Regions from separate parts of the uncultured Halovibrio sp. genome, predicted to be linked through region 4. Evidence: predicted binding sites of a transcription regulator. Region 4 holds the regulator's gene; each other region holds the start of a gene.
What was found. The regulator LexA, encoded in region 4, represses DNA repair genes until DNA is damaged. The targets are predictions, from matches to a motif close to TACTGTNTANNTANACAGTA.
Positions count from the first base shown of each region.

Region 1: recN (DNA repair protein RecN) is a predicted target of LexA. The motif match lies at 1,681-1,700, and genes of this name have one in related genera.
Region 2: QZ501_RS06200 (PA0069 family radical SAM protein) is a predicted target of LexA. The motif match lies at 3,628-3,647, and genes of this name have one in related genera.
Region 3: recA (recombinase RecA) is a predicted target of LexA. The motif match lies at 3,297-3,316, and genes of this name have one in related genera.

Region 1 is NZ_CAJXMA010000084.1:1,089-6,677, reverse strand. Features, by position in the region: gene recN (DNA repair protein RecN) at 1-1,668, opposite strand, end outside; gene grpE (nucleotide exchange factor GrpE) at 1,868-2,491, shown strand; gene dnaK (molecular chaperone DnaK) at 2,578-4,500, shown strand; gene dnaJ (molecular chaperone DnaJ) at 4,601-5,589, shown strand, end outside.
Region 2 is NZ_CAJXMA010000020.1:23,261-28,849, forward strand. Features, by position in the region: gene QZ501_RS06190 (hypothetical protein) at 1-1,183, shown strand, start outside; gene QZ501_RS06195 (carboxylate--amine ligase) at 1,268-2,578, shown strand; gene QZ501_RS06200 (PA0069 family radical SAM protein) at 2,575-3,621, opposite strand; gene QZ501_RS06205 (peroxiredoxin) at 3,830-4,456, shown strand; gene QZ501_RS06210 (MBL fold metallo-hydrolase) at 4,602-5,513, shown strand; gene QZ501_RS06215 (TIGR01244 family sulfur transferase) at 5,529-5,589, shown strand, end outside.
Region 3 is NZ_CAJXMA010000053.1:10,671-16,259, reverse strand. Features, by position in the region: gene QZ501_RS10760 (AAA family ATPase) at 1-448, opposite strand, end outside; gene QZ501_RS10755 (hypothetical protein) at 649-1,167, shown strand; gene QZ501_RS10750 (hypothetical protein) at 1,177-1,908, opposite strand; gene QZ501_RS10745 (YheU family protein) at 1,905-2,165, opposite strand; gene recA (recombinase RecA) at 2,169-3,236, opposite strand; gene QZ501_RS10735 (CinA family protein) at 3,348-3,848, opposite strand; gene mutS (DNA mismatch repair protein MutS) at 3,927-5,589, shown strand, end outside.
Region 4 is NZ_CAJXMA010000034.1:10,573-16,161, forward strand. Features, by position in the region: gene QZ501_RS08410 (error-prone DNA polymerase) at 1-1,563, shown strand, start outside; gene QZ501_RS08415 (DUF6231 family protein) at 1,586-2,080, shown strand; gene yccX (acylphosphatase) at 2,093-2,365, shown strand; gene lexA (transcriptional repressor LexA) at 2,436-3,044, shown strand; gene QZ501_RS08430 (SulA-like leucine-rich domain-containing protein) at 3,077-3,550, shown strand; gene QZ501_RS08435 (hypothetical protein) at 3,544-3,807, opposite strand; gene QZ501_RS08440 (DUF6586 family protein) at 3,820-4,305, opposite strand; gene QZ501_RS08445 (response regulator) at 4,470-5,504, shown strand; gene QZ501_RS08450 (sensor domain-containing diguanylate cyclase) at 5,501-5,589, shown strand, end outside.

The DNA of each region.
Region 1 (5,589 bases), on a different contig from region 4:
CTGCCCCTTCTGGACCATCTCGCTGGCGTGGGCCATGGTCTGCTCCGTGAGATCCACGCCACCGAGCATCCTGGCCACCTCCCGGATCCGTTCCTCGGAATCCAGGTTTTCCACTGTTGAATAGGTCTGTTCGTCCTCGGTGAATTTGCTCACGGTCATGTGCTGGTGAGCCTGGCTGGCAACCTGGGGCAGGTGGGTCACGCACAGGATCTGGCCGCTTTCACCAAGCTGGCGCAGCAGCCGCCCGACCACTTCCGCGACGCCACCGCCAATGCCCACGTCCACTTCGTCGAAGACAAGCGTTGGGATCGTTGAGGTCTGGGCCACGACCACCTGGATGGCGAGGCTGATGCGGGAGAGTTCGCCGCCGGATGCTACTTTCCCGAGCGGGCGGGCACTCTGGCCTGCATTGGTGCTGACCAGGAACTCCATTTCCTCGTGCCCGGAGGCAGCGGGCTGGCCGTCTCCGGATGGGGCAGAGAAATGGGTCTGGAACTGGATGTCCGGCATGCTCAGCCGGCGCAGTTCCTCGCCGACGCCCGCGTCGAGGCGTTCGGCGGCCTGCCTTCGGGCACTGCTGAGTTCGTCCGCAAGCCGGTTCCATTCCGTGCGGGCCGCTTCCATCCGTTCCTGCAGCTGCTCCAGGCTTTCGGAGCCATTCTCGAGCTCATCCAGCTCGGCGCGCAGTGAGGCCTGGTGTTCGCGGATTTCCTGGGGTTGGATCTGGTGCTTGCGCGCGATCTGGTAGATCCAGCTCAGGCGTTCTTCCACCTCCTTCAGGCGCTGAGGGTCGCAGTCATAGTCGTCGATGAAGCGCCGCAGGTTGTCCCCGGCCTCCTCGGCCTGGATGCGGGCCTCTTCGAGCATCTGGCAGGTTTCCGCGAGCTGGGGAACCTCGATCGGCAGCCGCTCCAGTCTCTGGCGTGCGTGCTCCAGCATGCTGACCGCCGCCGGTTCACCCTCACTGCAGCACTGGGCAGCCTCGTGGCACTGCTCAAGAATGCTTTCACCATTGGCCAGCTGCTTCTGTTCCGCCTCGAGCTGTTCCAGCTCCTCCGCGCCCAGGGCCAGCCGGTCGAGTTCCTCCACCTGGTAGCGCAGCAGTTCCGTGCGGGCGTTGCGCTCATCCCGCTGGTTGCTGGCCTGCTCCAGCTTGCGGTTGAGTTCGCGCCATTCCCGGAATGCGGCGCGTACCTGTTCGGCAAGTTCGCCGTTGCCACCGAATTCGTCCACCAGCCGATGATGCGTCTCGCGCTTGAGCAGGGATTGATGCTGGTGCTGGCTGTGGATGTCCATGAGCATGCTGCCCAGGGTCTTCAGGTCCGTGAGTGTGCAGGGCTGGCCGTTGATGTAGCCGCGGGAGCGCCCATCACGCCGGATCACGCGCCTGAGCACACAGTCATTCTCCTGGTCCAGTTCCCGTTCCTCCAGCCACTGCTGGGCCTCCGGGGTGCGGGAGAGGTCGAACACCGCGCTCAGGTCGGCCCGGTCCGCGCCCTCACGCACGGCGCCCGCATCCGCCCGGGCCCCGGTGACCAGGCTCAGGGCATCCATGACGATGGACTTGCCGGCACCGGTTTCGCCGGTGAGCGTGGTCATCCCTTCCCGGATGGTCAGTTCCACTTTCTCCGCAACGGCGTAGTTGGCAACGGTCAGGTGCGTGAGCATGAGCGACTCCTGATGTGTATCCATATACAGTATGTGGATATTTGTACAGTGAGTTGGTCAGGGTTTCAAGGGGCTGGGAGGGCGCATGGGTGGAATAAAATGCGCGGGGGTGGTTGAAACCTGCTGCAGCAGCCCCATATCGCCCGGCAGACGTCCCCAAGCGGGCCAGAGAATTCGATACCGAGCAATGAGGTCGATCATGAGTGATGACGAAACCCGTAAGGATGAATCCGTGAACGAGGCCGAGCAGGGCGCCGGCGCGGAAGAAGCGGAGCCGGCAACCGGAGCGGGCGAAGACGCTGCGTCCGCTGGCAGCGGGGATGGCGAGGTCGCTCAGCTGCGTGAACAGCTCGAGGAGCAGAAGGAAGAAGTGCTGCGCGCGAAGGCGGAGATGCAGAACATCCGCCGGCGTGCCGAGATTGATGTGGAAAAGGCGCACAAGTTCGGCACCGAGAAGTTTGTGAAGGAGCTTCTGCCGGTGGTCGACAGCCTGGAGAAGGCGGTTGAGAGCGCCCAGAACCAGGAGGTTCAGAACGAGGAGGTCGTCAGCCGCATCAAGGAAGGCGTGGACATGACGCTCGATATGTTCATCGGTGCGCTGTCCAAGTTCAACGTCGAGCAGATCAACCCGGTGGGTGAGCCCTTCGACCCGCAGAAGCACGAAGCCATGTCCATGGTCCCGAGCAATGAGGCGGAGCCGAACACCGTGATTGCGGTGATGCAGAAGGGGTACCTCCTGCACGAGCGTGTTGTGCGCCCGGCAATGGTCATGGTGGCCAAGGCTGACGATTCCGGAGGTGGAAACGTCGACGAGCAGGCTTGAAATTGAGCCGTTAAGCCCAATAAAGGCAGTAACGGCAACCGGATACCGGATTTGAATTCAACGATCAGAAAACTGGAGTGATATCCATGGGTAAGATTATCGGCATTGACCTGGGCACCACGAACTCCTGCGTGGCCATCCCGGATGGTGACGGGGTCAAGGTGATTGAAAACGCAGAGGGTGATCGCACTACGCCCTCCATCGTGGCTTACACCGACGAAGGTGAAACCCTTGTAGGTGCTGCAGCCAAGCGCCAGGCGGTGACCAATCCGAAAAACACGCTGTATGCCATCAAGCGTCTCATCGGCCGTGCCTATGACGACGATGTCGTTCAGAAGGACATCAAGATGGTGCCCTACGACATCGTCAAGAACGACAACGGCGATGCCTGGGTGGAAGTGAACGGCGAGAAGATGGCGCCCCCGCAGGTGTCCGCCGAGGTGCTCAAGAAGATGAAGCGCACCGCTGAGGACTATCTCGGTGAAACGGTCACTGAAGCGGTGGTTACCGTTCCGGCCTACTTCAACGACAACCAGCGTCAGGCTACCAAGGACGCAGGTCGTATCGCCGGGCTGGACGTGAAGCGGATCATCAACGAGCCGACCGCGGCCGCTCTGGCCTATGGCCTGGACAAGAAGGGCAAGGACCGCACCGTGGCGGTGTATGACCTGGGCGGCGGTACCTTCGACATTTCCATCATCGAGATTGCGGATGTCGACGGCGAGAAGCAGTTCGAAGTGCTGGCCACCAGCGGTGACACCTTCCTGGGTGGTGAAGACTTCGACCTCGCGCTCATCGAATACCTGGCTGACCAGTTCAAGAAAGAGCAGGGAATTGACCTGCGCGGTGATTCCCTGGCCATGCAGCGCCTGAAGGAAGCTGCCGAGAAGGCCAAGGTCGAGCTCTCCAGCGCGCAGCAGACTGACGTGAACCTGCCGTACATTACGGCGGACCAGAACGGGCCCAAGCACCTGAACGTGAAGGTGACCCGTGCCAAGCTGGAGTCGCTGGTCGAGGATCTGGTCAAGCGCAGCATCGATCCGTGCAAGACCTGCATCAACGATGCCGGCGTCAAGGTTGGCGACATCGACGAGGTCATTCTGGTCGGCGGTCAGACACGGATGCCCAAGGTGCAGGAAGCGGTCAAAGAGTTCTTTGGCGCCGATCCGCGCAAGGACGTCAACCCGGACGAAGCTGTCGCCATGGGTGCGGCCCTGCAGGGCTCTGTGCTCTCCGGCGATGTGAAGGATGTGCTGCTGCTGGACGTGACACCGCTGACCCTGGGTATCGAGACCATGGGCGGCGTTGCCACACCGGTGATCGAGAAGAACACCACGATCCCGACCAAGAAGTCGCAGACCTTCTCGACCGCCGAGGACAACCAGACCGCGGTAACCATTCACGTGGTCCAGGGCGAGCGCAAGCAGGCGGCCCAGAACAAGTCCCTCGGTCGCTTCGACCTGGCGGACATCCCGCCGGCACCGCGCGGTACACCGCAGATCGAAGTAACGTTCGACATCGATGCCAACGGTATCCTGAACGTCTCTGCGAAGGACAAGGCGACCGGCAAGGAGCAGTCCATTGAGATCAAGGCGTCTTCCGGCCTGACCGAAGATGAAGTCGATCAGATGGTCAAGGATGCTGAGCAGAACGCTCAGGAAGACGAGAAGTTCGAGGAGCTGGTCCAGGCACGCAACCAGGGCGACAGCATGATCCATGCGGTTCGCAAGAGCCTGGAGGAAGCCGGCGATCAGGCGACCGAGGAGGAGAAGACCGCCATCGAGAACGCCATCTCCGAACTGGAAGAGGCGATGAAGGGCGACGACAAGGAGCAGATCGAGGCCAAGACCCAGGCCCTGACCGAAGCCTCCTCCAGCCTGGCGCAGAAGATGTACTCCCAGCAGGGTGAAGAAGGCGGTGCCGAGGCTGAAGGCAGCCAGGACCAGGGCGGTGGTGATGATGCAGTTGACGCCGAGTTCGAGGAAGTCGACGACAATGACAAGCGGTAAAACCGCTGGCATCATCCACACCCTTTGATCGGCGAACGCGGGAGCTTTCTCCCGCGTTCGTCGTTGTTGTGAACATTCGAATTACGGTTGACAGACTGTCATGGCCAAACGCGACTATTACGAGATCCTTGGCGTCTCCCAGGGCGCTGATGACAAGGAGATCAAGAAGGCATACCGGAAGCTGGCAATGAAGTATCATCCGGACCGCAATCCGGATGACGAAGACGCCGAAGCGCGCTTCAAAGAGGCCAGCGAGGCCTATGAAGTCCTGAGTGACCCCGAGAAGAAGGCCGCCTATGACCAGTTCGGTCATGCCGGCGTTGATGGCTCCGCCGGTGGCGGCGGTGGCTTCGGCGGTGGTGGCGCCAGCTTCTCCGACATCTTCGGGGATGTCTTTGGTGACATCTTCGGCGGCGGCCGGGGCCGCAGTGGCCGGGGTGCCGACCTGCGTTACACGCTGGAGCTGGACCTCGAGGACGCCGTGCGCGGCAAGAACGTCAAGATCGAGATCCCCAGTGCCACCGAATGCAGCAGCTGTAACGGCAGCGGCGCCGAGCCGGGCACGCGGCCGGAGACCTGCGGGACCTGTCGCGGTATGGGGCAGGTGCGCATGCAGCAGGGCTTCTTCTCGGTGCAGCAGACGTGCCCCAACTGTCGGGGCGCCGGCCAGATCGTGAAGAACCCCTGCAAGGCCTGCCGTGGCGAAGGGTTCGTCGAGGAAGAGAAGACCCTTTCGGTCAAGGTGCCGCCGGGCGTGGACACCGGTGATCGGATTCGCCTTTCCGGCGAAGGCGAGCCGGGCATGCACGGCGCCGCGCCGGGGGATCTCTATGTGCAGATCGCGGTCAAGGAGCATCCCATCTTTGACCGGGACGGTCGTAACCTGCATTGCGACGTGCCCATCAGCATCACGGATGCGGCGCTCGGGGGCGAGCTCGAGGTGCCGACGCTGGATGGGCGGGTCAAGCTCAAGATCCCGGCGGAGACCCAGAGCGGCAAGCTCTTCCGTCTTCGCGGCAAGGGTGTGACGCCCGTGCGTGGCGGATCGCCGGGTGACCTGCTGTGCCGGGTAATGGTGGAAACACCGGT
Region 2 (5,589 bases), on a different contig from region 4:
CTTTGCCCAGGCCATGCACAGCACTGGGCTGGTGTCGGCCTACATGCCGGTGTTCATACGCTACCTGCGGGGCCGCTGGAACGCCCTGATTCCGACAGCTTTGGGCCTGAGTTACACGGGTGCCGACGCGTTTCACTGCTACCCGGCATTGATCCACACCCTGATTGATGAGGCTGTGTTTCCCGAGACCAGCCAGTGTGCCTATGGCCTGGCCATGATGCTTGAGCGGGGTATTCTCTATGCGCCTCCGGTAGCCCCATCTCTTTGGCGCCAGATACGGCTGTCCCTCTGTGACGCGGCCGCCCGGAAGATGGTGGCGGTTTTTGGCAGCGCCCGCTCACCGGCGTGTTTTCTGCTTGCCGACGTGCTCAATGTGCTGGGGCGCCCGCTGGGCGTAGGGCAGGGGAACTATCCCACCTGCCAGTCGACCCGCGCCCTGTCCATGTGGGCGTACAGCATGCCGGAGGAACTGCTTCGGATCCTGGCCTGGGCGGCTCGCGACGACGAGGTGGTGATGCGCTTTGAAGGCAACAGTGTTTCGTCGCGGGAGCTGGGCGCCGGCTTGGCCGCCGAGCCCCCGGTGGATGTGGATGCCGTGTCGCTGCTGACCGTGCCACACCTGGATCGCATCTACTTCGAAATGGGGCGTCGCAGCGCCGGGCGCGGAGAGGACCCGCATAAATGGGTCAACGCCGAATTCCACGGTGATCGTGTGGGTCACGGATTCCGTATCGCGGTGGATGTGTTCACCGGCGGCCTGAAGGACTTTGAAGGGTTTATCCGCGACTTTTACGCGGCTTACCACCCCTTCTACAACGGCAATATTCCGGTCATCAATCCACAACCTGCCGGTATTGCGGTCACCGACAGTGCCACGCGCTTTCTCGGCTGGCACGCGATCACCATCCAGCGGCTTGCGCTGGATACAGATAAGACCATGCGCGTCTATTTTTTCAACCCGAATAACGACAGCGGGCAGAACTGGGGCCAGGCTATTGTGACCTCGACCCAGGGCCACGGCGAGCTCTATGGTGAAGCCTCGCTGCCGGTGGCCGAGTTCGCGTCACGACTGTACGTGTTTCACTACGACCCTCTTGAGAAGGGCGAACCGAACGATATTCCAGCCGATGAAGTCAATCGGGCCATGCAATTGGCCCAAACGAGTTGGGCCCAAGGGCGTTAGCTGACCCCATAAGCCTGCTTGTCGAATGCTGGCGCTGCCAATCCTGGCGTCAGCTTCTTGCGCAAAGCAAAAGGAGAATAATGTATGCCAAGCGAATCACAAGTTCCAACAACAACCCGGGATGTTTCCGGCTGGACTGATCCGACACTGGACTCGGTACGCGGAACGGAAACACCCAAAGACCCGAATAAGGGCTACATCGCACTGCTGGGCTGGAGCGTCAACGCCATTAAAGCCGCCCAGAAGTTTGATCGGCGCTACATCGTGGTCGCCCCCGAGTGGGCCGCTGATTTCTGCGAAGCCAACAAGATTCCATTCATTTCCTGGGATTTTGAGCGTCTGAACGACCGTTCGCTGGAAATTGCCGAGCGGCTGAAAGAAGAAGGGGTTGATGTCGCCATACCCCTGTTTGAGGAAACCGTTGAGTGGTCGGGTGCGATCAACTCAGTGCTCATGGACAACCCGCGCATGTACGGTCAGTCCATCCTGTTCCGGGACAAGGCGCTGATGAAGCGCCGCGCCCAGCTGGGTGGTATACGCGTGGGGATTTTCGAGGAAGCCCACGAAAAGGACGACATCGTCCGCTTTATGAAGCGCGTTAACCAGACGCTGCTCAAGCTTGACGGTGACCCGGATGACCCGATTCACGTCAAAGCCTTCGACAAGGCCGGCTGCCTCGGGCACCGCATGATCCGCACGCTTGAAGAGATCGAGCACATACCGGACGAAGAGTATCCGCTGCTCATGGAAAGCCACCTGGATGGCTGGGAGTTCGCGGTCGAGGCCTGGATCCACGATGGTAAGATCCAGTTCCTCAACATCTCTGAGTACGTGACGCTGGGGTATTCGGTCTTTGTGCCCGCCACCAAGGAGCTGGAAAGCTGGCGCAACGCGATCACCAAGCAGATCGAGAAGCTGATCAAGACCTTCGATATCCAGTTTGGCCTGATCCACCCGGAGTACTTTGTGACCGCCGATGGCGAAATGTACTTTGGTGAGATCGCCTATCGTCCACCCGGGTTCAAGGCGTTCGAACTGATTGAGCGGGCTTACGGGTTCAGCGCCTATCAGGCGTCCATGCTGGTGTTCGATCCCAAGAGCACCAGGGAAGAGGTGGAAAACTTCTTCCCGAAAGAAGTGGAAGGTGCCAGGGGCTACGCCGGGTGCTTTGGTGTTTACCCGCGCCATCGTGTCGTCAGCAGGCTGGAAATGCCCAAAGAGACCACGGAACATCCGTACTTCGAGTCTCACGAACTGGTCGAACCAAAAGAGGAAACGGTACCGGACCGGTCAGCCTTCGGCACACACTGGGGGCTGGTCTTCTTCTTCGGGGACGACCCCATCACGATGCGGGATCTGCTCAAGGCGCAGGAAGACCTGCACTTCTACGTCTAGAACAGCCCCATCTGCTCACCGCCTGGGCGCCGGAACAATCCGGTGTCCAGCGGTTCCTCTTCGTGCACGTTCAACCCCACCGCACGGCACTGACGCTCGAACCGCTGCCGATAGAGTCCTGCCAGAACGCCCGTGCCCGTCATCCGTTGTCCCCACTCACTGCTGTTGGTATTGCCGCCCCTGAGATCGCGGATACGGTTCATAACGTGTGTTGCCCGGTCCGGGTAATGACGCTGCAGCCAGTCCTCGAACAGCGGCGTCACCTCGTAGGGTAGGCGCAGCAGCACCCAGCTGGCGCGCTGTGCGCCGTTTTCCGCCGCTGCGGTGAGCATGGATTCCATTTCGTGGTCATTGATGAACGGGATGATGGGGGCGGTCAGAACCCCGGTGGGGATACCAGCAGCACTGAGTTCACGCAGCACCCGTAACCGCGTGGCCGCTGCTGTGGCCCTGGGCTCCAGCTGGCCCTTGAGTCGGTTGTCGAGGGTCGTCAGCGAGACCCGCACGGAGCACAGCCCCATTGCCGCCATCTCCGACAGCAGGTCTGTGTCCCGCAGGATCAGTCCGCTCTTGGTAATGATGGACACCGGATGACGGTATTCGAGCAGTATCTCCAGCAGTTGGCGGGTGATCCGGTGATTCTTCTCTGCTGGCTGGTAGGCGTCCGTGTTGACGCCCAGAGCAATCGGCGTGGGCTTATAGCGGGGGTGGTCCAGAGCCGCTTTAAGCTTGTCGGGCGCGTTGGTTTTGACCTGGATTCGGGTCTCAAAGTCCAGCCCCGGTGACAGATCCTGGTAGGCGTGGGAAGGCCTGGCAAAGCAGTAAATACACCCGTGTTCGCAGCCCTGGTAAGGGTTTACGGACTGGCTGAAGGGTACATCCGGCGATTCATTCCGGCTGATGATCGAGCGCGCTGCCACCGGTTGGATGGTGGTAGGGGGCGCTCCCTCTGCTTCGGGAGACGATGCCTCATCGGCCCATGGCTCGCTGACGCGGGCCTCGAACCGATGCGGGATATTGGTCTGGCTGGCCCGTCCCTTCATCCTCAAAACTGTATAAATAGACAGTTTTGAGGTCAAGAAAAAGGTGTGGTTGGGACTTCCGAGCGATTTATAAAACCTAATAGTTCTATCGTTATACTCACATAGCATATTAAAAAGTTTCCCCCTATGATTCGCGTACTGGAGACAGCGACAGCCGGCGTCGACTCTCCAGAAACCATCAGTAATCACAGTGCACAGGGGAAACACCATGACACTTCGACTTGGCGATACAGCGCCGGATTTCACGGCAGAGAGTACAAAGGGAACCATCCACTTCCATGATTGGATTGGCGATTCCTGGGCCTTCCTCTTCAGCCACCCTGCGGATTTCACGCCGGTATGTACCACTGAAATGGGGCGGACCGCGCAGCTGGCCGATCAGTTCGAGCGCCGGGGCGTGAAACCCATCGGGCTTTCCACTGATACCGCGGAAGAGCACCTGAAGTGGATCGAGGACGTTAATGACACGCAGAGCACCACGCTTGATTTTCCGATCCTGGCGGATGCGGATTTCAATATCGCGCGGCTCTACGACATGATCCATCCGGGCGAGAGTGAGACGGCCGCGGTGCGCAGTGTTTTTATCATCGATCCGGACAAGCGGATCCGTCTGACCATGACCTACCCGATGACCGTGGGTCGCAATTTCGATGAGATTCTGCGTGCCATCGATGCACTGCAGACCAGCGATAACCGCACCTGCGCGCTTCCCGCTGACTGGAATCAGGGTGATGACGTGATCATCCCGCCGTCGATTCCAAACGAGCGGGCCAGTGAGCTCTTCCCGAACGGGTGGGAGGAGCTGCGGCCCTATCTGCGTATGGCGAAACTCTGAGGGCGGTAGGCCATCCCTGGTGCTGCGATAGCGTCCGGGGATGGTCCCGATAATCACGCCCCATTGCTTTATATGTCATTTGGTATTAACGTTATAACCAAATAGCTAAAAATTCATTAAGCTCACGATTCCTTTGGAGGCCGACATGAAAACGTTCGAGCGTTCCAGCAGCACAGGCGCCGGCAAGCCGGATGTGGCCGGGTTCTACGACCCGCGGACTTTCAGCATTCAGTACGTGGTTTCCGATCCCGCAACCAGCCAGTGCGCCATCATTGATCCGGTGCTCGATTACGACGAGAAATCGGGCGCGACGGGGACCCATCACGCGGATGAGATCCTGGAATACGTGGCGGACCAGGGTCTGACGGTTGAATGGATTCTGGATACCCATCCGCACGCCGACCATTTCTCCGCCGCCCAGTACCTGAAGGGCAAAACCGGCGCGCCAACGGCGATTGGCAGCGAGGTAACCGCCGTGCAGGCGCTGTGGAAAGACATCTACAACTTCCCGGACCTGGCGACTGATGGCAGTCAGTGGGACCGCCTGTTCAGTGAAGGTGACCGTTTCACCGTGGGTGAGATGGAAGCGGAGGTGATGTTCTCGCCAGGCCATACGCTGGCATCCATCACCTATGTGATCGGCGATGCCGCCTTTGTTCACGACACCCTGTTCCAGCCTGACTTTGGTACAGCGCGGGCGGATTTCCCTGGCGGCAGCGCCGAACAGCTCTGGGAGTCCATCCAGGCCATCCTGGCACTGCCGGAAGAGACAAGGGTCTTCACGGGCCATGATTACATGCCTGATGGCCGTGAACCTGAGTGGGAAAGCACGGTGGGCGAGCAGCGTCGCAGCAACAAGCACCTGGTGGATCAGAATCGGGAAGCCTATGTGGCCATGCGCAACGAGCGCGATAGCCAGCTGCCAATGCCGAAGCTGATCCTGCACGCGCTTCAGGTCAATACCCGCGGTGGTCGTCTCCCGGAGCCGGAAGACAATGGTCGGCGCTACATCAAGATTCCCCTGGACACCCTCTCTGGCGCGGCCTGGGGTAATTGAACGGAGGTTGCAGCAATGACGATCCAACAGGTTGAAGATGGTGTCGGACTTTCCGGCGCCATGACTGCTGAAGACC
Region 3 (5,589 bases), on a different contig from region 4:
GGCGCGCGGCATAGCTCTGCTTGAGATCCTCGTAGCGGCTCTGGAAGGTATCGCTGTCGAAGGCCTGGGGGATGACCTTGACCAGGCGCGAAACCAGCCGATCCACATCATGGCGCAGCCGTTCACCGACGCCGGCCGGCAGCTTCAGGACCCTGGGATTGCGCGGGTCGTCATAATTCGCCACGTAGCACCAGTCGCTGGCCGGTGCGTGGGTCTCATCCCGATGCGCCAGGTAACGCAGCATCATGGTGCGCTTACCCAGTCCGGATCGGCCCAGCGCGTAGACGTTGTAGCCGTTGTGGGGCATGGCGAGGGCGAATCGGACCGCCTCCCGGGCACGGTCCTGGCCAACGATCTCATTCAGGGGATCCAGCGCATCCGTGTTACGGAACGGCAGATCCTTCAGGACACAGGTCCTGTACAGCTGTTTCTGGGGAAGTGGCTTCAACTCAATCAATCCGTCATCTGTGGGGAACGGTCAGAGATCGCACTTTACAGGCCTCAACAGGATTCACAAAGCACCTCCTGTAATGTGACCTGCGTCACAGGCCACCCGGACCCCGGTTTGACTCGGTTACCGATTGAGCGACAATCCAATGTTAGCAATAAGCAGAAACCTCGATCCGATTCAAGAGGCAGCAACCGCCCATGAGTACTCAGAGTGACTCCTCCGGGATCACAATGCATCTCGCGGACGTGCCCCTTGCACTGCGCAGGGATCACAAACGCCGTAATCAGGGTCGCGGTGACCCATCACTGACCACCTCCTGGTCCGGTCAGTGCAGTGCAAGCGAGCAGCGGATCCAGCCCCGGTTTGCCGCCCCCGGGCTCAGCGTGCGCGTGCGGGCACGGCGCCTGCTGCACTGGGAACGCCAGAGCCGGCCCGTGGAATGCCTGGACATCAACCGCTACGGCGTCGCCATTATGGCGGAGGAGGCCTTCCGGGAAGGCACCTCCATGCGCATGGATTTCCGCGGCGAGTACATCACGCAGTCGGATGTGAACGGCCGGGTCAAGAGCTGTGTCCGGGAAGCGGATGGGCATTACCGACTCGGCATCCAGTTCACCTACTGCTCAATGCGAGGCCATTACTCCCGCGCCATCGACAACGCCCTCTCCCAGATCGAGGCGTTCTGCCGCCGCCAGATGGCCCGTTACCGGCGCTGAATTGGCTGTTCAGCGCATTCCGCTGAACAGCATGGTCAGGACGATCATCACAATGATCCAGCCGATCAGCGCAAACCCGAAGCCGTTCGGCATGGGATTCCCGGTGCCCTCCGTCTCCCCCGCTTCGGGAAAAGGCCCTTCCATATCCAGGGGGGACTCGGCGCTGTGAGGGCCACCACCGAGAAGCAGCCTGACCCGCTCCTGCGGAAAGGCTTGTTCCAGCTGGGCCCGATGCTGGTGCCAGCCAAGGCGCTCATCCAGATAGGCCAGGACCTCCTCGGTCACAGGTGGCTCACCCGGCCTGGCCTGACGGGACAGGAAGTCAAACAGGCTGAAGCGCAGTACCTCAGTCACACCGGGCTTGTGGGCCCGTTCGCTCTCAAGCTGGGCCCGCCAGCGGCGCAGATCGTCCCGCCAGCCGGGATTTGAGAACACGGTTTCCAACTCCGTCATCACCCGGCCCGCCTGGATCTCAGCCTCCTGACTCGCGGGCTCCGGCATCTGGACAGATTCAACGCCCTTCCCCGATGCCGCCCCGTCATTACCGACATCAACTCCGAAATCCCGGGCCTGCGGTGCTGCTCCCGCCTCCCGCATGGCCGCCTCGTAGGCCTGCACCAGTGTCTGATAGCGCTCCGGAGTGGAATCCGGATCCACGAACCTCAGTTGATGCTCGAAAGCGGCCTCAATGGCCTCTGGATCATGGGTCTGCTCTATCCCGAGTGTGGACCACTTATTCACGGTGCCGATTCCCCCTGCTGTTCGTCCGGAACCTCATTGTCGTCCAGTTGATCAGCCGGCACCAGCGTGGCTACCTGGTTGGGGTTATAGGGGGTATACAGAACGACCAGCTGGCCACGGGCCACGGCCCGCGCCACCTGCTCGCGGCAGTCAGACAGAGGATCCTCGACATCCGCTCCCCCGGCTTCCCGGAGGCAATACTCCTCGATCAATGCCTCGAGCGCCTCACCTGAAAGCTGATCCGATGGGATCACCATGTCTCAGAGCAGATCCTCACTGGCGTCCTCGGCCAGCGCATCGTCTCCGGATGCCTCGTCTTTCTTGCCAGCGGCTTCATTGGGTTTGGGCATCAGCCGCTCGCGGATCTGGGTTTCGATCTCGTTGGCGATTCCGGGATTGTCACTCAGGAACTTGCTGGCATTCGCCTTACCCTGGCCGATCTTGTCGCCTTTGTAGCTGTACCAGGCACCGGACTTCTCAACCAGGCCTTCCTTGACCCCCATATCAACGATTTCGGCCATGCGGTTGATGCCGGTGCCGTACATGATCTGGAACTCGGCCTGTCGGAAGGGAGGCGCCACCTTGTTCTTGACGACCTTCACCCGGGTCTCATTACCGACCACTTCCTCGCCTTCCTTGACCGACCCCGTGCGCCGGATGTCCAGGCGGACCGAGGAGTAGAACTTGAGGGCGTTACCGCCCGTTGTGGTCTCGGGCGAGCCGAACATCACGCCGATTTTCATCCGGATCTGGTTGATGAACACCAGCATGGTGCCTGACGTCTTCACGCTGGCGGTGAGCTTACGCAGCGCCTGGGACATCAGCCGCGCCTGCAGACCGACGTGGGAGTCGCCCATCTCGCCCTCAATTTCGGCCTTGGGTGTCAGAGCCGCCACAGAGTCCACCACAACCGCATCGACTGCGCCGGAGCGCACCAGCATGTCGCAGATCTCAAGCGCCTGCTCACCTGTATCCGGCTGGGACACCAGCAACTCATTGATATCCACGCCCAGTTTTTCAGCATAGATCGGGTCCAGGGCATGCTCGGCATCCACAAAGGCGCAGGTCTTGCCCTCGCGCTGGGCTTCCGCAATCACCTGGAGCGTAAGCGTAGTCTTGCCGGAGGACTCCGGCCCAAAGATCTCGACCACCCGCCCCAGGGGCAGGCCACCGATCCCCAGGGCGACATCCAGCCCCAGGGAGCCGGTGGACACCGCCGGCATGGCCTCCCGCGGCTGGTCGCCCATCTTCATGACCGCCCCCTTGCCGAACTGGCGTTCAATCTGGGAAAGCGCGGAATTCAGTGCCTTTTTGCGGTTGTCATCCATTGTTTCTGCCTTCTGGTCGGTTGGTGCCTGCCGTAGTCACGACGTTGTCCAGGAACCCTGAACTGTATGTATGGACAGTATTATGCACAGACCTGATCAGTGATTCAACGGTCATCCCTGCAGCCAGCGCTTGAGGCGCTTCAGGGCGAACTCAACCGCCTCGCGCCGGACCTGATCACGGTCTCCTTCAAACTGTTTGCAGGTGGTAACGGGGGTGCTGCCCGCCACCCCCCAGCCGAACCAGACAGTGCCCACGGGTTTTTCCGCGCTGCCGCCGCCAGGCCCGGCAATACCGCTGACGGCCAAAGCCACATCCGCCCCGGTTTTCTCGAGTGTGCCGGAGACCATGGCCGAGGCCACGGCGGAGGATACCGCTCCGTGCCCGGCAAGAATGCCCGCGGGCACACCCAGAAGCTTTTCCTTGGCCTCATTGCTGTAGGTGACCAGCCCGGTCTCAAAGTAATCGGAACTGCCCGATGTATCCGTCAGGCATTTGGCGACCCAGCCGCCGGTGCAGGATTCGGCGGTCGCGATCACGCGCCCCTGGCCACGCAGGCATTCGCCCAGTGAGGCGGCCTTGCGCGCCAGGGTGGCGTCCGATGGCTCTCCCATACGGCTCTCCGTTTCGTTCGCGGGTTCATGGGACTAGAATCGTGCATTCCATCAGATCAGCAGGCTCAAGAACAGATCATGTCCGCAGCGGAACCCGATCTCAACAGCCACACGCCGATGATGCGCCAGTACCTGCAGCTCAAGGCCCAGCACCCGAATGAGCTGCTGTTCTACCGCATGGGCGACTTCTACGAACTGTTCTACGAGGACGCACGCCGCGCCGCCGAGATGCTGGACATCACCCTGACCGCACGCGGCCAGTCCGCCGGTCAGCCGGTGCCCATGGCCGGTGTGCCCTACCATTCGGCGGAAAACTACATCGCGCGCCTGGTCCGCGGCGGCCACGCCATCGCCATCTGTGAACAGACCGGTGACCCGGAAACCAGCAAGGGACCGGTGGACCGCGAGGTGGTGCGCATCGTCACCCCGGGCACCCTGAGCGACGAGGCGCTGCTGGAGGAACGCCGGGACAACCTGCTCATGGCGATACATTCCCACAAGGGGGCCTTCGGCATCGCCACCCTGGAGATCTCCTCCGGTCAGTTCGTCGTTGAGGAGCTGGATTCGGAAGAGGCCCTGAGCGCCGAACTGGAACGTCTGCAGCCCGCCGAGATCCTGATCAGCGAGGACTTCCCCAGCCCGGAACTGCTGGAAGGCTTCAGCGGTATCCGCCGCCAGGGTCCCTGGCTGTTCGAGATGGAATCCGCTCACCGGCTGCTGACGCGCCAGCTGCAGGTGCGTGACCTGCGTGGTTTCGGCTGCGAGGATCTGACCCTGGCCATACAGGCCGCCGGCTGCCTGCTGCAGTACGCTCGTGACACCCAGCGCAACAACCTGCCGCACATCCGCAGGCTCAGCCGCGAACGGCGTGAGGAGAGCGTCTCCATGGACGCGGCCAGCCGCCGCAACCTGGAAATCGACACCAACCTTGCCGGCGGCCAGCAGAACACGCTGGCCTCGGTCATGGACCGCACTGCCACCGCCATGGGCGGGCGGCTGCTGCGGCGCTGGCTCAATCGCCCCCTGCGCGATGCCGGGACTGTGCGCCAGCGCCGCGACAGCGTCAGCGCCCTGCTGACCGATCATCAGCATGAGGCCATCCACGAACGCCTGCGCGGGATCGGTGATATTGAGCGCATTCTCTCCCGGGTCGGTCTGGGTTCCGCCCGGCCCAGGGACCTGGCGCGGCTGCGCGATGCCCTGATCACCCTGCCCGAACTCCAACAGGACATGGCGCGCCTGGAGCTGCCCCACCTGCAGGCAATCGCCGAACGCATAGCAACCTACCCGGTGTTGGCGGAAACGCTGGAACGGGCGATTGTGGACAACCCACCGGTGGTAGTACGCGACGGTGGCGTGCTGCGTGCCGGCTACGACGGGGAACTGGACGAACTCACCAGCCTCAGCGAGAACGCCGGCGACTACCTGATGCAGGTGGAAGAGCGCGAACGGGAGCGCACCGGAATCAATACTCTCAAGGTGGGCTACAACCGGGTTCACGGCTACTACATCGAGATCAGCCGGACCCAGTCCCACAATGCGCCCACGGAATACATCCGCCGGCAGACGCTGAAGAACGCCGAACGGTTCATCACCCCCGAACTCAAGGAGTTCGAGGACCGCGCCCTGAGTGCGAAGAGCCGCGCCCTGGCGCGGGAGAAGTATCTCTATGACGAGCTCGTGAAGCATCTGGGCGAACATCTCTCGGACCTCCAGGAAACCGCAGGTGCCCTCTGCGAGC
Region 4 (5,589 bases):
ATCCAATGGGACAAGGACGACCTGGAAGCCCTGGGCCTGCTCAAGGTGGACGTATTGTCCCTGGGCATGCTCACGGTTATCCGCAAGGCCCTGGCGATGGTGGGCGAGCGTGGCGGCCCGGCCAGCCTGGCCGACGTCCCGCCGGAATGCCCGGCGGTCTACCGCATGCTCCAGAGAGGGCACAGCATGGGTGTATTCCAGGTGGAATCCCGGGCCCAGATGAGTATGCTGCCGCGCCTGAAACCGGATAAGTATTACGACCTGGTGGTCGAGGTGGCCATTGTGCGCCCCGGCCCCATACAGGGGAACATGGTGCACCCCTACCTGCAGCGCCGGAATGCGCCGGACGACGTTCCCTACGCGGACGACCGCATCCGCGAGGTGCTCGAGCCCACTCTGGGGGTGCCCATCTTTCAGGAACAGGTCATCCGGCTCGCCATGGTGGCGGCCGGCTTCAGCGCCGGTGAGGCTGACCAGCTGCGCCGGGCCATGGCCGCCTGGAAGCGCCACGGCGATCTCTCCCGGTTCCGGGAAAAGCTCATAGATGGCATGAACAGTAACGGTTACAGCACTGAATTCGCAGAAAATCTATACCGCCAGATGAAGGGCTTCGGCGGTTATGGCTTCCCGGAATCCCACGCCGCCAGCTTCGCCCTGCTGGTCTATGTCAGCGCCTGGCTCAAGTGCCATCACCCGGCAGCTTTTCTATGCGCCCTGCTCAACAGCCAGCCCATGGGGTTCTACTCGCCGTCACAGCTGGTCCAGAACGCCCGGCGGGAAGGCGTCGAGGTGCGGCCCGTGGACATCAACCAGAGCCATGAGGCACACCGCCTGGAGGACGACGGCGACACCCCCGCCGTGCGTCTGGGCCTGAGGCTGATCGACAGCCTCGGGCGGGATGCCGCCCTGCATGTGGTTGAATGCCGCCCCTGTGGCGGTTACGCCAGCCTGCAGGACCTGCGGCGGCGTACGGGGCTCGCCAGCCCCGATCTGGAAGCCCTGGCCGCCAGCGGTGCCCTGCAGCCACTGAGCGACAACCGCCACCAGGCCCGCTGGGACCTGCTGGAGCCGGATCATCCCCTGCCACTGGCGGGGGATGGAGGGCAGCCGCCGCGGGATTCCCGCTCCCGCATGCCGGCCCCTGATGAGGCCCAGCGGACGCTCGAGGACTGCACCAGTCTCGGGCTCACACTGGAACGCCATCCACTGGCCCAGCTGCGGGACCGGGGCCGACTCCGTCACTGCCTGCGGGCCGTGGATCTGGAGAACGCCGAAAGCAGCCGGCCCGTGGCTGTATCAGGACTTGTCACCGGCCGACAGCGCCCCGGTTCCGCCGCCGGCGTTACCTTCGTGACCCTTGAGGACGAGACCGGCAATATCAATGTGATCGTCTGGCGGGACACCGCCCGCTGTCAGCGCCGCCCCCTGCTCAACGCCCGGCTGTTGCAGGTCCGTGGCACCCTGGAGCGTCAGGAAGGGGTTATCCACGTGATCGCCGGGCGCCTGGATGACCTCAGCCATCTCATTGACAGGCTCAACGTCAGAAGCCGAGACTTCCAGTAATTCCCGACTCCGCGAGGCGCCCATGGCCACCGACGCCAACGGCTACAATCCCGAACAGGACCTGACCATGATCCTGGCGCATTACCAGCCCACGTCCGTCGTACACAGCGCCGGTCTGGCCGAACAGTGCCTGCAGGAATGGCCGGAGCGACCGGCAGAGGCCGAGTGCCTGCGTCTTCCCGCCGAAGCCCCCAACAGTGCCTTTCCGCTACCAAGGCTGTTCGACCTGGCCCTGATCACCGACACACTGGAGGAACTGCCACAGCCGCAGGGCCAGAAGCTGCTCGGCCAGCTCCGGAACATGGGCGCTACCCGGATCGCTGTCTATGTCCGCGACGGCAGCCCCTGGCGATTCCAGGATTTCATCGGCATGGGGTTCACCCGCCTCTACCACTACACCGATCCCGTGAATGCCACACTGTTCGCCTATGATCTGGATACCTACAATTACGTGCGCGAGTGGAACAATCCGGAGAACTGGGCCAATCCAGAGATGTGGGACAAGGCCCGCTGGTAGGAGGACAACGCTATGGCAGAGACCTGTATCCTGGCCCGGGTGGAGGGCCGCGTTCAGGGCGTAAGTTTCCGTGACAACACCCGCGCCCAGGCGCAGCGGCTGGGCGTCACCGGCTACGCCCGCAACCAGCCCGACGGCAGTGTGGAAGTACTTGCCTGCGGCGGTGAGAACGCCGTCAACCAGCTGGTGGACTGGCTTCACCATGGCCCACCCGCCGCCTCAGTAAGCCGTGTTGAAACCCAACCCAGTGACGCCCAACCCCCGGGCACTTTCTCCATCGGTTGATCCCCTTTGACAGGGCCACGAAGACTGTATACATTGACAGTACCTGTACGGAAAAACAGTGGCCCTAACTATGAACCTGACGCCAAGACAGCAACAGATTCTCGACCTGATCCGCGAGCACGTGCATTCCACGGGCTACCCGCCCACGCGGGCTGAAATCGCCAGCACCCTGGGTTTCAAATCCGCCAACGCGGCGGAGGAACACCTCCGGGCCCTGGCCCGCAAGGGCGCCATCGAAATGGTCAAGGGCGCCAGCCGCGGCATCCGGCTCCCGGAAGTCGAGGAAAGCCCCGGCATCCCCATCGTCGGTCAGGTTGCCGCCGGCAACCCCATCCTCGCCGAGGAGAACATCGAGGATCATTGCACTCTGGAGCCTGGATTCTTCACCCCGGCAGCAGACTATTTCCTGCGGGTGCGCGGGACCAGCATGGAGAATGTGGGCATCCTCGACGGCGACCTGCTGGCCGTTCACCGCACCACGGACGTCCACAACGGCCAGATCGTGGTGGCACGGCTGGAGGATGAGGTCACCGTCAAGCGCTTCCGCCGGGAGGGCAGTACCGTCTGGCTCATTGCCGAGAATGATGAGTTCGACCCCATCCAGGTGGATCTGACTGACACACCACTGGATATCGAAGGGCTGGGCGTGGGCGTCATCCGCCGCGGTGATCTGCACTGACCCACCCCACAGAAGCTGACAGGAGCCCCATCATGGAACAACTGGATCTCACCCCACAGGAACAGCGGAATCCCCCTGCCACCGAGACCGCCTCGGGAACCGGCGAAGGCGGCGGGAGTCACGCTCCGGAGGCGCCGGAGGCGAACGTGACGGAGATTATCCTGCCGGAGGAACAGATCGAGAACTTCCAGCTGCTGCTGCCGATGCTGACCCAGCTCAACCAGGAGGAACGCTGGCTGGCCTGGATCGACCCACCGGCAGGACTGGTTGGCAAGTGGCAGCAGCATCACGGCATCATCCAGCACCAGCTTCTGATCCTCCGCTCCTCGGCCCAGCACAGCGCCGAGACGCTGGCGGAAAAAGCGCTGTCAGCTGGTACCTGCCATGCTGTGGTGCTCTGGACCTCGGGACTGAGCCGCCACAGCTATGGCCGCCTGGAGAACGCCTCCGTACGCGGTCACAGCCATGGAGTCATACTGCGGCAGAGACAGACCCATTCTCAGTGAACGGTCTGGTTGTAGGCGGGGGGCATGGTGTCTTCTTCTTCCATCTCCATGTCACCGATGTCATCGGTGGTGGACCCCGCCGCCTCCAGGCCGGCGGTGATCATGGCCTTGGCCACGTTCAGGTCATTGTCCTGGAGCATCTCCTTGGCTTCATCTGAGAAACGGATCCGCACCAGGGGGGTACTTTCATCATCCGCCCGGCGCAGCGCGTACTCACCGGTGGGCAGTTGAATGATTTCCAGAAAGGATGTGGGCATAGACAACGCCTTTTACCATTGGTCATGACGTTCCACGAACGTCTCAAAATAATCCCTGAAGTCACTGATCAGTGATCGAAGGGCGTCGGGAGAACAGTCCGGCCCTGCCGCTGCAACGGCGATCAGCGCTTCGTCACGCGGTCGCGATGCACGCCTCCCGGGCTCCTGCTGACGCGTCAGCAGTACTTCCAGCCTCGACCACCAGCTGTTACCGTCCGCGGCAGCAGCTGACAACACCTGAACCTCACCGGGTTGGTCGCCAACCCTCGCGCGCAGGGTCGCTAGGGAATCGACATCACCCGCCTCATCACTGGCGCTTTCAGCCACCAGCTTCAGGAGGAGTGCTCTGGCCTCGGCAAGCAGAGCCACAGTGCCCTGAAGCAGTGCCTCGCCCGTTACCACTGTTTTCGGAGAACCAGAGTCCTCCGAGAGACGCACCAGCTGGCCCGCCAGGGTCAGTTTTTCCCGGATCAGTGAACACCTGTCGGCATCCGCCATCTGCGGTTCTCCCGCGCAGTCACGTAAGGCCATACTATCATGAACACACCCTGCTGACTTCCCCGCCCCGATCCATGTGAAAAATCCAATGCACCTGCTACCTTTCTGGAATACGTTACTGGGACTGACCTGGTGCCTTTCTCCCCCAATTTTCCGGAGCATCGATGTCCACAGGCGTGATCATCTGCGACGACTCCTCCATGGCACGCAAACAGATGGCCCGGGCCCTGCCTGCGGACTGGGACACCACGCTGACCTTTGTGGAGGACGGCGATGCCTGCCTTGAGGCGATCCGTGACGGTAAGGGCTCTGTGGTCTTTCTCGATCTCAATATGCCGGGCTCCGACGGATACGTGGTGCTCGAGCATGTACATCGGGAAGAACTGCCCGCCCTTGTACTTGTCGTTTCCGGGGACATCCAACCCGAGGCTTACAGGCGGGTCCTACGGCTCGGTGCGCTCAATTTCATCCGTAAACCCATCGACCCTCAGGTTCTCGCGCAGACCCTGAAAGACTATGGACTTTACAGTCCCTCTGGGCATGGCACGGAGAATGTAACCGCACCGCCCACTCCAGGCTCGGATCCGGATGTGCCCTGGCAGGATGCGCTTCAGGAGATTGCCAATATTGCCATGGGTCAGGCAGGCGACCTTCTGGCACGGCTGCTGGATGTATTCATCAAACTTCCCGTGCCGCGCGTCAACATGCTGGCAGCCTCGGAGCTGCGAATGGCCCTGAACATCACGGATTCGACCTCCACCTGGTCAGGCGTGTGCCAGGGATTCAGTGGCGCCGGCATCACCGGGGAGGGCCTTTTACTGTTCAATAATGCCCGGCTGGAGACACTGTCCCACCTGCTCGGCTACCCGGAGGAGGACAATGCCAGCAACAACACCGAACCGCTCATGGACCTTTCCAGTATCATGGTAGGGGCGTTCCTGCGCGGCTTCGGGCAACAGATGGACAGACAGTTCGGACTGAGTCACCCGGTTGTTCTCGGTACGCATCTGGACATCAGCGATCTCCTGGACGGAAGCCAGTATGCGTGGCAGCAGATCCTGACCATCGAACTCACCTACACCATCGAATCCCACGACCTCGAGTGCGACCTGCTTCTGCTGTTCAGTGAGGAATCCGTAGCTCCGCTGCGCGAGGCTCTCGCGTGGCTTCCCGATCCCAGCACGGGGAGTTCAGCATGACGGAATCAAGAAATACTCTGCATGAATTCCACTGGATCATGGATATGCTCCAGACCATTGAGGTTGGGCTGGTGGTACTGGATCG